One region of the Clostridium nitrophenolicum genome, then DNA from elsewhere that is predicted to be linked to it. Evidence: riboswitches for the same ligand, from Rfam matches in the RefSeq annotation. Region 1 holds a riboswitch; each other region holds the start of a gene.
What was found. Region 1 has a riboswitch for cyclic di-GMP ahead of ACZ5N4_RS11830 (response regulator). Riboswitches for the same ligand answer to the same signal wherever they lie in the genome.
Positions count from the first base shown of each region.

Region 2: linked by a shared signal. The riboswitch ahead of ACZ5N4_RS08550 (ketoacyl-ACP synthase III) and the one ahead of ACZ5N4_RS11830 (response regulator) in region 1 are both predicted to bind cyclic di-GMP.
Region 3: linked by a shared signal. The riboswitch ahead of ACZ5N4_RS15540 (hypothetical protein) and the one ahead of ACZ5N4_RS11830 (response regulator) in region 1 are both predicted to bind cyclic di-GMP.
Region 4: linked by a shared signal. The riboswitch ahead of ACZ5N4_RS09330 (methyl-accepting chemotaxis protein) and the one ahead of ACZ5N4_RS11830 (response regulator) in region 1 are both predicted to bind cyclic di-GMP.

Region 1 covers NZ_AP042469.1:2,523,670-2,526,886, reverse strand. Annotated here, with positions in the region: gene ACZ5N4_RS11840 (GGDEF domain-containing protein) at 27-965, opposite strand; gene ACZ5N4_RS11835 (chemotaxis protein CheC) at 958-1,593, opposite strand; gene ACZ5N4_RS11830 (response regulator) at 1,590-1,961, opposite strand; cyclic di-GMP riboswitch class II at 2,039-2,122, opposite strand; gene ACZ5N4_RS11825 (aminotransferase class V-fold PLP-dependent enzyme) at 2,410-3,217, shown strand, end outside.
Region 2 covers NZ_AP042469.1:1,828,015-1,831,231, reverse strand. Annotated here, with positions in the region: gene ACZ5N4_RS08560 (ABC transporter permease) at 1-87, opposite strand, end outside; gene ACZ5N4_RS08555 (TatD family hydrolase) at 302-1,048, opposite strand; cyclic di-GMP riboswitch class I at 1,197-1,282, shown strand; gene ACZ5N4_RS08550 (ketoacyl-ACP synthase III) at 1,360-2,364, shown strand; gene ACZ5N4_RS08545 (methyl-accepting chemotaxis protein) at 2,390-3,217, shown strand, end outside.
Region 3 covers NZ_AP042469.1:3,264,333-3,267,549, reverse strand. Annotated here, with positions in the region: gene ACZ5N4_RS15555 (ABC transporter permease) at 1-292, shown strand, start outside; gene ACZ5N4_RS15550 (ABC transporter permease) at 302-1,066, shown strand; partial or broken gene ACZ5N4_RS15545 (GntR family transcriptional regulator) at 1,201-1,404, shown strand; cyclic di-GMP riboswitch class I at 1,577-1,663, shown strand; gene ACZ5N4_RS15540 (hypothetical protein) at 1,788-2,099, shown strand; gene ACZ5N4_RS15535 (RNA polymerase sigma factor) at 2,231-2,701, shown strand; gene ACZ5N4_RS15530 (helix-turn-helix domain-containing protein) at 2,698-2,925, shown strand.
Region 4 covers NZ_AP042469.1:2,008,054-2,011,270, forward strand. Annotated here, with positions in the region: gene ACZ5N4_RS09325 (amino acid permease) at 1-854, shown strand, start outside; cyclic di-GMP riboswitch class II at 1,061-1,143, shown strand; gene ACZ5N4_RS09330 (methyl-accepting chemotaxis protein) at 1,253-2,956, shown strand.

The sequences.
Region 1 (3,217 bases):
CCCGGGATGTAAGTCAATTTTCGGCCTTATAGCCCTATATCACAAAAGCAATTATCTTCCCCATCTTTATTTTTTGCAACATACATTGCCTTGTCAGCTTTTACTATTAATTCATCAATACTATCTCCATTCTTCGGATAAAAGCTAACTCCAATACTTAATGATATATTTATTTGTTTTTCATCATTTATGATTTTGTTTTTATTATTAATAATTCTCGAAACTATAGATTTATAATTATTAAAGCTTTTTATATCCGGTAATAATATTAAAAATTCATCTCCACCATATCTAGCAACTACGTCATTTTTTCTTGTAGCTTTCGTTAATATATCAGCAACTCTAACAAGAACTCTATCACCTACTTCATGTCCATATGTGTCATTTATGTTTTTAAATTTGTTGACATCTATAAACATCAATCCTAACAATTTGTTGTTTCTTTTGGCACCATCTAAAAATTTCTCAGCATATTTATAAAATAATGTTCTATTTGCAACACCTGTTAACTTATCATAATAAGCTAAATTTTTTATAATCTTTTCTTTTTCTTTTAATTCCTTATTTAATAGATACAAATCATGAACGTATTTTCTTAACTGTTCAATATGAAGAAATTGATTGGTTACATCAATAAACTCAAGAAGAATAACATTCCTGTCGTCACTTCTCAATTTACTTATTTTTAAATTTAATTTTTTATCAATGCTGATCAAATCCTTGTGCATAGCCGCCGAGAGAAACATTTTACATTCATTTTGCATTATATTTTGTATTAAATCTTTAAAATATTTTTTATTTAAGCCTGGTAAAACGCTATATATGTTCCTTTGAAGTACATTTTCCAATTTTATACCAGTCAAATATTCCATATAATTATTCCAATATAATATTTCATATTTTTCATTTAATACTATAGTTCCTTCGTCTATACAATCTAATGTATCACGTAATATTTTATCCATTAAAATCAGCTTCCATCATATATATTTTTTTCAATATCTCGTCTAAGAACTTTAATGTCAAATTAATTACAATAGCTCCTTCAATCTTTGAATCCTCTATATTAAAGGTTACATATAGCATTAAAATATATGCATATTCTTCATTTTCTATGAATTCTTCGATATCCATACTATTAAACACTTTTATTTCAGGTATCATATAATTAAACTTTATATTTATATAATTTCCAATTTCTCCAATAATAGAATTTAAAACTATGTTTCCTACCTCTTTTATAATATCAAAGTCTATATCTGTAAAATTCAAATCACAATATTCATCTTTGCTCTCCTCATGAAGACAAAGGTTTATAAAGTTTCTCATTTTATCGGCAGGAAAAATCAGGCTGGCTCTTCCAGCTGATCTTTCTTTGAAGGAAATTGAGGACACCATAATAGCGCCTTCTATAATATCATTAAAATATTTATCCAATTGAATTTTGTTATCTTTTATGTCCAATATCTCTATATCAGGTACATTTAACAATATTTTTTTATCAATTATTTCTGAAAGAATGCTAGCTGATTTACCAACACTTATATTGAATAATTCTTTTAACATATCTTTTCTTAGTGCAGTATCATTCATTTTAAATCATTCCTTATCATATCACATATAAGTTTTGCTTTTTCATCATTAAAAGGTTTATTTATAAATGACATTATACCTAATCCTTCTATCTCTTCTCTAACTCTTTTTTGTACGTCCGCAGAAGCTACAATTATTTTTGCATCAGCTTTAAACTCTTTTATTAACCCTATCATGTCATTTCCACTCATATTTGGCATCAATAAATCTACAAAGGCATAATCCGGATTAATTTTTTTGTATTCTTCTATTCCTTCTTGTCCATCATTTGCAAAATGAATATCAACATCTTCTAGATACTTTTTTATTAAATTGGCCATTATTCTTTGAGAAAAATTAGAATCATCAACAATCAAAATTTTTAACATAATGAATTCCTCTCTTCTATGTTTTAACTTTTATATAATAAATTCAAAAAAAATAACAATTAATTAATGTTAATTAATTAATTGTTGGCAGGGTGCACCACTAGCTCAAAATTCCCAAGGTGCCCACATAAAAGGAATTTTTCATTGCTTCCAACTTTTATAAAACTTTTAAATATATCTGAACTATTATATAAATACAAACAAAAACAATAATACAACTATTCATAATAATCAATGTAATTTTACTAAATAAAAGCAAAAAAATCAACATTTAATATTTAATGATGTAAATTCCATCATTGAATCATTTAATTATTTATGCTATTTCTATTATATTTCATAAGTTATCTTTAATATAACTTAAATCTAAGATAATTTCATATTTGTAATAAATAAAATCACTCCCTGCATTAATTTTGCATATTATTAGTATAAGGAGTGATTTATCATGTCTCACGATAAAACAAAATCTAATTATAGAAATATAGTTGCTGGTGTAGATGAGAAAGTTCCCACCGAAAATGGGAAATCGATAATAGCTATAAATTTTGATAATGCAGCTACTACTCCTCCACTTAATTCTGTTTTAGATGAAATAATGGATTTTTCAAAGTACTACTCATCAATTCACAGGGGGACAGGCTACAAATCCATATTTTCATCTAAAATTTATGAGGATTCTAGAAAAATTGTGTGCGATTTTGTTCACTGCGATTATCGTGAAAATACAGTTATTTATGTAAAAAACACTACTGAAGCTATAAATAAATTATCCTCTGCTGTTTCAACTATATATAAGGATTGTGTAATTCTAACAACAAGAATGGAGCATCACTCTAATGACTTACCTTGGAGAAATAAATTTAAAGTTGATTATATAGACGTAGATGATTTAGGAAAATTGAAAATAGATGATTTAGAAAGTAAGCTTAAAGAATATAATGGAAAGGTTAAGCTTGTATGCGTTACAGGGGCTTCCAACGTTACTGGCTATAAAAATCCAATATATAAAATAGCTAGCATCTGTCACAGTTATAATGCAAAAATATTGGTAGATGGAGCTCAACTAGTACCTCATTATCCTGTTCGCATGAAATCCTCACACAAGAAAAGATGCATAGACTTTCTCGCATTTTCAGCTCACAAAATGTATGCTCCTTTTGGTACAGGCGTTCTTATAGGGCCTAAGGAATTTTTTTCGCAGGCAGAACCAGATCATGTTGGTGGAGGTACTATAGATATAGTAACAGATGACT
Region 2 (3,217 bases), 700 kb from region 1:
ATCCACAACTAATTGCCATAATAAAATTAATATTAACTGAAAAATAACAGATATTATCCCATTAATTGACTTACTATAATTCTTCACTAATTACACATCCTAATCAATTAGATATATATTTTTGTAAAAATCATTGCTTTGATAACAATATTTAAAATACTACAAATTATAAGTTGCCTGTCTACAAATACATAAAACCCTTCTCCCAACCTGGAAAAGGGTCGAACGTAATAATCTCTACTGATTGTCATTATATCATTTTATAGATAATTATGTCAAAGCTAACTTAAGACCTTAAACTCTATATATCCTTTCCAACTAAGGTACTAAAATTATCTTCCATCTGTTTTTCCATTTCCTCAAAGGTCAGTTTTTTCATCTCACCTAGTGTTTTCATAATCCTTAAAACTAATTTGGGCATTCCTATATTACCGCTCAACCATTCTTCTGCTCCCGGCCCATCAGTTTCTACAAACATTTTATCTACAGGTACAATTGCTGCTATTTCCCTTATAATATCTGAATAAAAAAGCTCCGTACTTATTGTAAAATAGTATCCTCTATCTATCATTTTATATAACACATTCTTAGGACCAGAATACCAGTGAACTATTACTCTACTCATTGAATACTTATCCAAAAGCTTTAAAACCTCTTCCTCAGCACCTTTAGTATGGATATTTATAACCTTATTTAGCCGCTTAGCTTCACGTAAGAAAAATTCAAATACTTTTATTTGTGATTCAAAACTTGTTTTATCTTCCACCCAAAAAAAATCAAGGCCTATCTCTCCAATAATTGGAGTTTCTTCTATATAAGGAATGAGCGTCCATAAGTCTTTTTCACAACCTTTTGCTTTCCATGGGTGTATCCCAAAAGTAGGCACTATATAAGAACACATTTCAGATATTTTCTTACTTTTTATATAAGATTCCATATCCATGGAATTAGCTATACTCAATATTTTATTTTCATTTATTTCCTTTATAGCCATTTTTAAATCCTCTTTGCTATATTGATCTATATGAGTATGTACATCTATAAACATGCTATTTATATCCTCCTGTTATTTTCAGATTATAATGATATGCATAATTATATTATACATATCATTTAATAGATATATTGAGTTTTATGAAAATTATGGTATAATTAAAACGGTTATTAAATAGTAGCTTAAACAAAATAATAGTTAAACTTAATAAAGGCAAACTTATCTAAAGGTAAGGACGCAAAGCCATGAGTCTAAAGGATATTTTCCCATGATTGTCAGGTTGCTAGGTTATCGCTGTTTAAAAATGGCATTGCTTAGCATTGCTATTTTTTTGTTTTTGCAGCAAATTATTAGGAGGAGTTACTATGCATAAAAATGTACACATAATTGGAGTGGGAGCATATCATCCCAACAGACAGTTGGACAATCACTATTTCGTTGAACACTTTAAAAAATATCAACTTGAAGACCACGCTGCAGCACTTATGGGCAAGCTAGGAAGAGAAATTAGAACACTTGCTGACAAGAATGAAACTACTATTAGCATGGCAGTTCAAGCATCTAACCAGGCTTTAGCAAGCGCAGGATTATCTGCATCTGATATCGATATGATTATCTCAGTGTCTGATACACCTGAATATTTATCACCATGCTGCGCCCTTTTAATTAAAAATCAGCTTAAAGCAGAGAATGTTTCATCAGTTTTCGATGTTAACTGTAATTGTATAGGTATGATAACAGGTATAGATGTAGCAGCAAGATATCTTAAAACTGACAATAAATATAAGAAAGTATTAGTTGTTGGATCATTATTAATAAGTAAACTAGCTAGAGAAGATGACATGGTAGCCTTTGGTTGTTCTGCTGACGGCGCTGCTGCAATAATTCTTGAGAGAAAAGAGGAAGAGGAAGAAAGAGGTATTTTAGGTTCTAGAATGTTTACAGACGATTCTTACTATTGGTCTGTAACCATGCCCGGATGCGGAATGTCAAATATTCCTGATAGCAGTATAGATTCAGAAGATAAAAAAATGCTTTGGAAACCATTCGATTTTAGCTTTCTTTCAGAAAAATGGAGTGAAACAATTACAAAACTTTTACAGGACTACGGATACGGGCCTGATGACGTTAACCATTATTTTATGTCACAATTTTCACGGGTAGATCTTGAGCTAACTTTAGAGAAACTTGGCGCCGATATAAGTAAGGCAACCTTCATTGGAAATAAATATGGATATACTGGGTGTACAAGTCCTATTATGGCCTTAGATGACAGATTAAAATATAAAAAATTTTATAGAGATGATATAGTTGTATTCTGCTCTGTGGCTTCTGGATATAGTATAGGAACCTTACTGTATAAATGGTAGTAATTTCAAGGAGTTGAGTAATTATATGCAAACCAATTCAAACACTATAATTAAATATCAAGAGCAAACATTAAAATTTGTTATAGTTATCTATTCTATAAGTGCATTACTTGCAGGGTCAATGTTTCCTATAATGAAACTACTTGGCTTGTATAATGAAGTTAGTTGGCCTTATTTAATTGCATTATTTTTACTAGGTATTTTTGAACTAATTATTCTCAACGTTATGTATAAGCTAGCAGTTGCAGATAAAAAGCTAAACAATAAATTCTTCAATAATCTAAAAATCGTTATACTTGTGGCTTCCTATACAAACTACATATATATGGGTTTAATAATTCCATCCAAAGAGCTTTGGGTAACAGTATTTTATTTTATTTTACTCGGTTCCCTATTTTTGGATAATAAAATGAACATAATTTCTATTATATTAAGTATTGTCTCAGAAATTATATTGTTTACTATGAATCCTTATACATTACCAAATCAGTTCCTTTTAAGAGAATTGATACTTAGGATAATTTCTATATTCCTAGTTTCATTTGCTATTATAGCTTTTACATCTTTTTCATCTAAACTACTAAACTCTATTGAAAAAAGTGAAGAGGAACTTAAAAAGAATAATGAAAATATAAGTAATTTATTTAATAAAACCGCTGAATTTGCCAAATGTTTGTTAAGTTCAAGTGAAACATTAGCTGCTATAGCTACAGAAGAAAGTAAAGCTATGGAGGAAATATCAAACACTACTCAAACAATTTCTGAAGATGCAGATAAGCTGTTAAATAATTCTTCTGAAAATACTATAATACTTAATGACCTTTTGAATGCAAATGAATCTATTTCGGCTAAA
Region 3 (3,217 bases), 740 kb from region 1:
CAACAAAAGCTATATTTTTTCCATTTTAATTGCCTTTATTTATTCTATCTTAAATTTTGGCATATCACTTAACATGTTAAAATTCGCTTCTAACAATGCTCTTATTACCGTGTTGCCCGCACCAGTCATTATGCGCTGGTGGACATCCTATTGGAGCGGACTTACCGCGGAATATCTTGCAATGAGAAAACCCTATATGCTGTCCACTCCGGTTTGTGCAGGCATACTGTTCTTAATAGCGGTAATATCAGTCCTGCTGATTTCATTCATATTTAAAAAGCAGGAAGATTAGGAGGAAACTATGATTAATATAATTATTACAGAATTTCAAAAGCTTAAGCGCTACAGCATTCTTTGGGTCGGCATTGTAGCCGTGTTGTTTTCAGCACTTTTAGCCGCTTTCCAGCAGAACAGTGGTAATGAAATAATGCAGTATGAAAGTTATACAAACAGCGTCATATGGAATAACTTCAGCATGGCTTTTCCGTTTATGATTGTTCTGATCGGAGGCTATATCATAAACCGTGAGTATGTGGATCATACATTGAAAAATATGTTGACTGTACCGATTCCATTTCGTAAATTATTGGCGGGAAAAGTGATTACAGTTGGGCTTGTTACTGCATTGTACGGTTTTTTTAGCTTTCTATGTACATTTGTCTTAGGTGCGCTGTTCTGCCATGGAGATATGTCTCCGGTTCTTATAATGAAATCGTTCTTTCAACTCATTGGATTAGGACTTTGCTGTTATCTGGCTGTGTTGCCTATCATCATTTTTTTTAGTAGAAAACAAAACGGCTTTCTTGCCGGGACTGGATTAGCATTTGTTTACGGTTTCTGTGGCATTTTTATAGCAGGCAGAGCATTGACTGATTACTATCCTATTACCGCTGGCCTTGGAATTATCAAGTTTACGGGAGACGGTACACTCACGTTTAATCTTTCTGTAGAAATCGGTGTCCTACTCATTATGGTAGCACTATCAATCGTTATGTTGCTTTGTATGAAAGGCTTCGAGGATAAAACTACGGTAGCGAAAAATGCAGGAAAAAAACACAGGAAGTAATCATAAGAAGGATGATATACATTACATGGCTGTACTCCTAATCATAACTTTCACCGAGCGTATGTGTGGGCTGGCGGATCAAGTCATAAATCTGGATACAGGCCAAAGGATGATACAGGAGGACGGACAGTGGAATGAACATCAACAGTGAGATACCCATTTATTTGCAATTACATAATCACTTTCAAAATATGATTTTATCTGGTGAACTGGCACCAGGTATGCCAATTCCTTCAGTACGAAAAATAGCGTCCGAAGTTCACGTAAACGCGAACACAGTACAGCATGCCATGATTTCTTTGGTGCATGAAGGCTTGGTGGAAAGCCACAAAGGAAAAGGTTATTTAGTGATTAAAGATCAACAAAAGATTATGTGCAGACGTCAGGAACTGGTTCGGCTTACAATACAGCGCTTTCTACATGAAATGAAAGCACTTGGATATGACAAAAATCAGATTATCGAGGCGCTATTTCTATATCCTCATCAAGATTTTGAAAATAAAATAGAATTTAGTCAAAGGGCAAACTTGCCGAAAGACAAGGACGCAAAGCCGAGGATCTAAGGTGTCAAAGCACGATGATAGTCTAGCTACTGTAAAGAATTACGTATAAAACCTGCCCTTTACGGCAGGTTTTCCTTTTGCTCATTTAGTGAGAATATATTTAGAAGAAACCTTTATAGACGAAAGTCAAAATGAACTACTCGCCAAATAAAAAAAACATGAGTTTGGCGGGTATTTTTATGCGTGTATATAACTGCCAGCAGTTAAGGGAGGAACCGTTACCTTGCTGTAACGGTTTGGCTTATACAGAGAATAAACAGGGGGTTATCTATTTAGGTTTATGGCAGTTACAAGGGGGCAAGCCCATGAATAGTATGATTGGTCAGTTAAATCCAATTTCTAATAATGTAAAAAAAGTATTCCTTTATTATAGGAAAAAGCAAACATTTATATGTTTTTTAATAATACATAAGAAAAATGAAAAAGGCACACATGCAGATAAAAACAGTCTGTTTGTGTGCCTTTTTTGATTCTCAAAAATATCTCAAAATATTTTCTGAAAAACGCAACAAATATCACCTCTCCGGTGAGAGTCAGTGCGAAAGGGGGCAAGAGAAACCGAAGTTTCTCTCCCTGCTGGCTGGAAAGGGGGTGATATTCTATGAAGCCATCTTCTTTCAATTCCATTCCGGTAAAGGAGCTGACAGAACAGGCCAACCGTGATTTCCAGACAACTATTCAGTACCAATTTGATTGTTTGGCAAGAAAGGTCATGATTCGCACACAAAGTAACTGCCGCCGTTCTTCCGGAAGAAAATTTCGTAAAGAATGCCCGTTTTCCGAACTGCCGAAAAAGGAACTGAACCATCTGCAAACTTTAGATACCTACCATCTGGACGGTAAGTATTATCTGATTCTGAAATTCCATGTGGAGGTCGGGAATGAAGCGGTTGCAAATGCTTTGGACAGCCTACCGGAAGAAAAACGGAACATTCTTCTGATGTTCTACTTTCTAGAAATGTCTGACGCTGAAATAGCATTGGAACTTGGAAAAAACCGTAGCACTATTTACCGCAGCCGTATCAGTGCTTTGGCAACATTAAAAAGGCGATTGGAGGGTGAAGACCTGTGAAGAAACAAAAAAATCTCCTGCCATATACCACAATTAAAGCAGCTACAGAAGGTGACGCTATGGCGATGCAAAAGATTTTGAAACATTACGAGGGTTACATAGCAAAGTTGTCTACAAAGATTCTTTCAGATGAATACGGGAAGAAATACTACGTTGTGGATAAGGACAGGCAGGAACATCTTACAACAGCATTGTTACAAATGATACTGGATTTTGAGATTTAAGGGAAAAGGGCATGTGATTTTCTCATGCGCTCATTTCTTTTAAACTATTGCCAATCTATCAAAGCATACTGTCATACAGTGTGTTTTGACAGGCTGACAAGCCGTTGTTCCTTGAAAACTGAATAAAGCGGAATACATGCGGAGACTATTGTGTTGATACAAAGAAGTAATACGTAGAAGTCCTTTGTTTTAGGTACTTCTGCAAGTATATCATCTTCACAGGAGAGGAAGATAAAATCAGAAACATTTTTTGAACTAACAAATCCAGTACATAACGGGAATGGAAATCAAG
Region 4 (3,217 bases), 520 kb from region 1:
TTGATTACTTAACAACTTTAGCAATATTGGTGTTCGCAGTTGGTGGATGTGAAAAGATATCACCATATGTAAACAATATGAAAAATCCTTCAAAGGACTTCCCTAAGGGAATGATAGCTCTTGCAGTAATGGTTGCTGTAACAGCATTACTTGGTTCCTTTGCAATGGGAATGATGTTTGATCCAAACAATATTCCAAAAGACTTAATGATGAATGGTGCATACTATTCATTCCAGAAATTAGGACAATACTATGGATTAGGAAACTTTTTCTTAATAATATATGCAATTGCAAACACACTAGCACAAATTTCAGCTTTAGCATTCTCAATAGATGCTCCAATAAAAGTTTTATTGGCTGACGTTGATAACAGATTCATACCAAAGTCATTAACTAAGATTAATGAAAATGGTACACCAGTTAACGGATATAAGTTAACTGCAATATTAGTTGGAACACTTATAATAGTGCCTGCACTTGGAATAGGTGATATGACATCATTATTTAACTGGCTATTAAGATTAAATGCGGTAGTTATGCCATTAAGATACTTATGGGTATTCTTTGCTTACATGGCATTAAAGAAAGCTGAAGAAGGTAAGTTCCAGGCAACTTATCAGTTCACTAAAAACAAGACATTTGGATTCCTAGCAGGATTATGGTGCTTTGGATTTACAGCCTTTGCTTGTATAATGGGTATGTTCCCTAAGGGAGTTAAAACTTACTCAAGTGAATGGTACTTCCAAATAACACTTAATGTATTAACTCCAATCGTATTATTAGGACTAGGATTAATACTACCGATGATAGCTAAAAAGACAAATAAAGAAGAAACTGAAAATACAGTAGCATAGAAATTAACTCCCTAGTTAAAGGCAAATAAAACCTTTAGCTAGAGAGTTTTTTAGTCTTATAATCATTCCGTTTTTGACTGAATTTAATGGAAAAATTTTAAAAAATAAAATTGACCACTAGAACTTGATACAAACAAAATGGCAAAAATTGTTGAAAATAAAAGTCGTATATGGTAAAATATTCATGGTTAATATTACTTATAATTTAATTATATGGAAACAATGAAGAGCTTTCTATAAATGGGCACCATGAAAGCTTTGAGTTAGTGGTGCAACCGGCCTGTATTTATTAAACAGATATTATAATGTTGTCTGTTTATAATTTAGGCCTTTTTTTATAATTATATATATTTGAGAGGGGGAGTATATGATGTGGTTAACTACATCATATAAAGTGTATGGGGAAATTAGGACTAAAAATACTAAAAAGAGTAGGATTAATATTTATTTTTTCAATGATCATATTGTTTGCAGCTAATTTATTTATATTTCGCCAGGTGTCTTTAAAGATACAAGAGGATGTAGCAAACTGTGCTAGTAAAGCAGTGAGTTCTGTTGATGGAGATAAGGTAGACAAGATTATTAAAAATAAATCTATGAACAGTAAAGAATATAAAGAAATAAAGGAATCTCTTATAATATATAAAAATGATGCAGATGTAAAATTTTTATATATTATGGGTAAAGGAGAAGATAACAGTGCCTACACTTTAGTGGATGCAAACGTAAAGAAAAGTGACAATCTTGGTGAAAAATACGGCCTTGAAAAAGAAATGTCTGAGGCATTTGATGGAAAAATAACTTCTTCAAAAAATCCTGTTGAAGATAAAGATGGTATACTTATGTCTGGATATGCACCTATTAAAAACTCTTCGGGTAAGATTATAGCTATTATGGGAGCGGATATAGATGTACACTTACATACATATACTAAAAAGATTATGTACATAAGTCTTATAGCTACAGCTTTTATTATGTCTATTTTGACTGCTTTAATGACTTTTAGCTTATCAAAGAAAATATCATCAAATGTAAGAAAGATCAAATACGGACTTGATAAAATGTCACAAGGGGACTTAACAACTTCTATAAACGTTAGGAGTGGAGATGAAATTGAGGATATAGCGACATATGTTGATAAAGTCAGGATGGATATTAAAAAAATTATTGAAGATATAGGGTTAAGCTCAAATAGGGTAAAACAGCAGACAGAAAATCTATCTGCTACATCAGAAGAACTAGCAGTTGCTTCTGAAACAGCTGCTGAATCTATTGATGACGGTGCACGAAATCTAAATGTACAGTCGGAACAAATGTCAACTATAAGTAATGCAATGGATAATTTTGGAGGGAAAATTAATCAAATTTCATCATTAGCTGAGAAGTTAAATTCTGAAGTTCAAATTATAAATAATAAGGCACAGGATAGCAATAAGGATTTATTAATTTTTGAACAATCAATTAAGAATGTAAATTTATCTTTTGGTGATGTAAGAGATAAAATAAAAGGCTTTAGTATGCACCTAAATGAAATCAGTAAAATAACTAATATCATAAATAGTATTGCAGAACAAACGAATTTACTTGCACTAAATGCGGCTATTGAGGCTGCAAGAGCTGGAGAAAGAGGAAGAGGCTTCTCAGTAGTTGCTGAAGAAATAAGAAAGTTAGCAGAACAATCAAAGAATTCATCACAGAACATAAATTCTTTAATTGGAGTTATTATAAATGAGGGAGAGTTGATTACTGAGACATCAGAAGATATGAATTATAAGCTTAATGATCAGATGGTAAAGCTTGATAAGTCTACAGATAGTCTTAAGACAGTTATAACCTATATAGAAGGGATTTTTCCTAAAATTAATGATATACACAATAATATAGTTGTTATTAATGAAGAAAAACAAAAGATAATTGAAGATACTAAAGCTGTATCTTCTGCATCGGGGAATATTTCATCTTCTGTAGAAGAAATATCATCCTCTACTCAGGAGATAAGTGGTTCCTCACAAGAAATAGCAAGTGCAGCTGAGCAGCTGACTGATATAACACAGGATATGATAAAACATATAGATAAATTTCAAATTTCTGAAGTGAAATAAAATGTAATATAGCTTTAACAAAGGTTATATTAAATGCAAAAACTAAAGCACAAGCAATAGATAGTTATATAGATGTGGAACTATCAATTTCAATAAAAATAATAGAGAATTTATTATATGAGCCTGTATTCTAAGTTAGATGCAGGCTCTTTGATGTATTCAAAATTACATTTAATGTGAAATTATGATTCCGCAATTTTTCATTCCTTATAGAATCCTTATAATTAGCTATTATGATTTAATTGTACAGGAGGTTGGTAA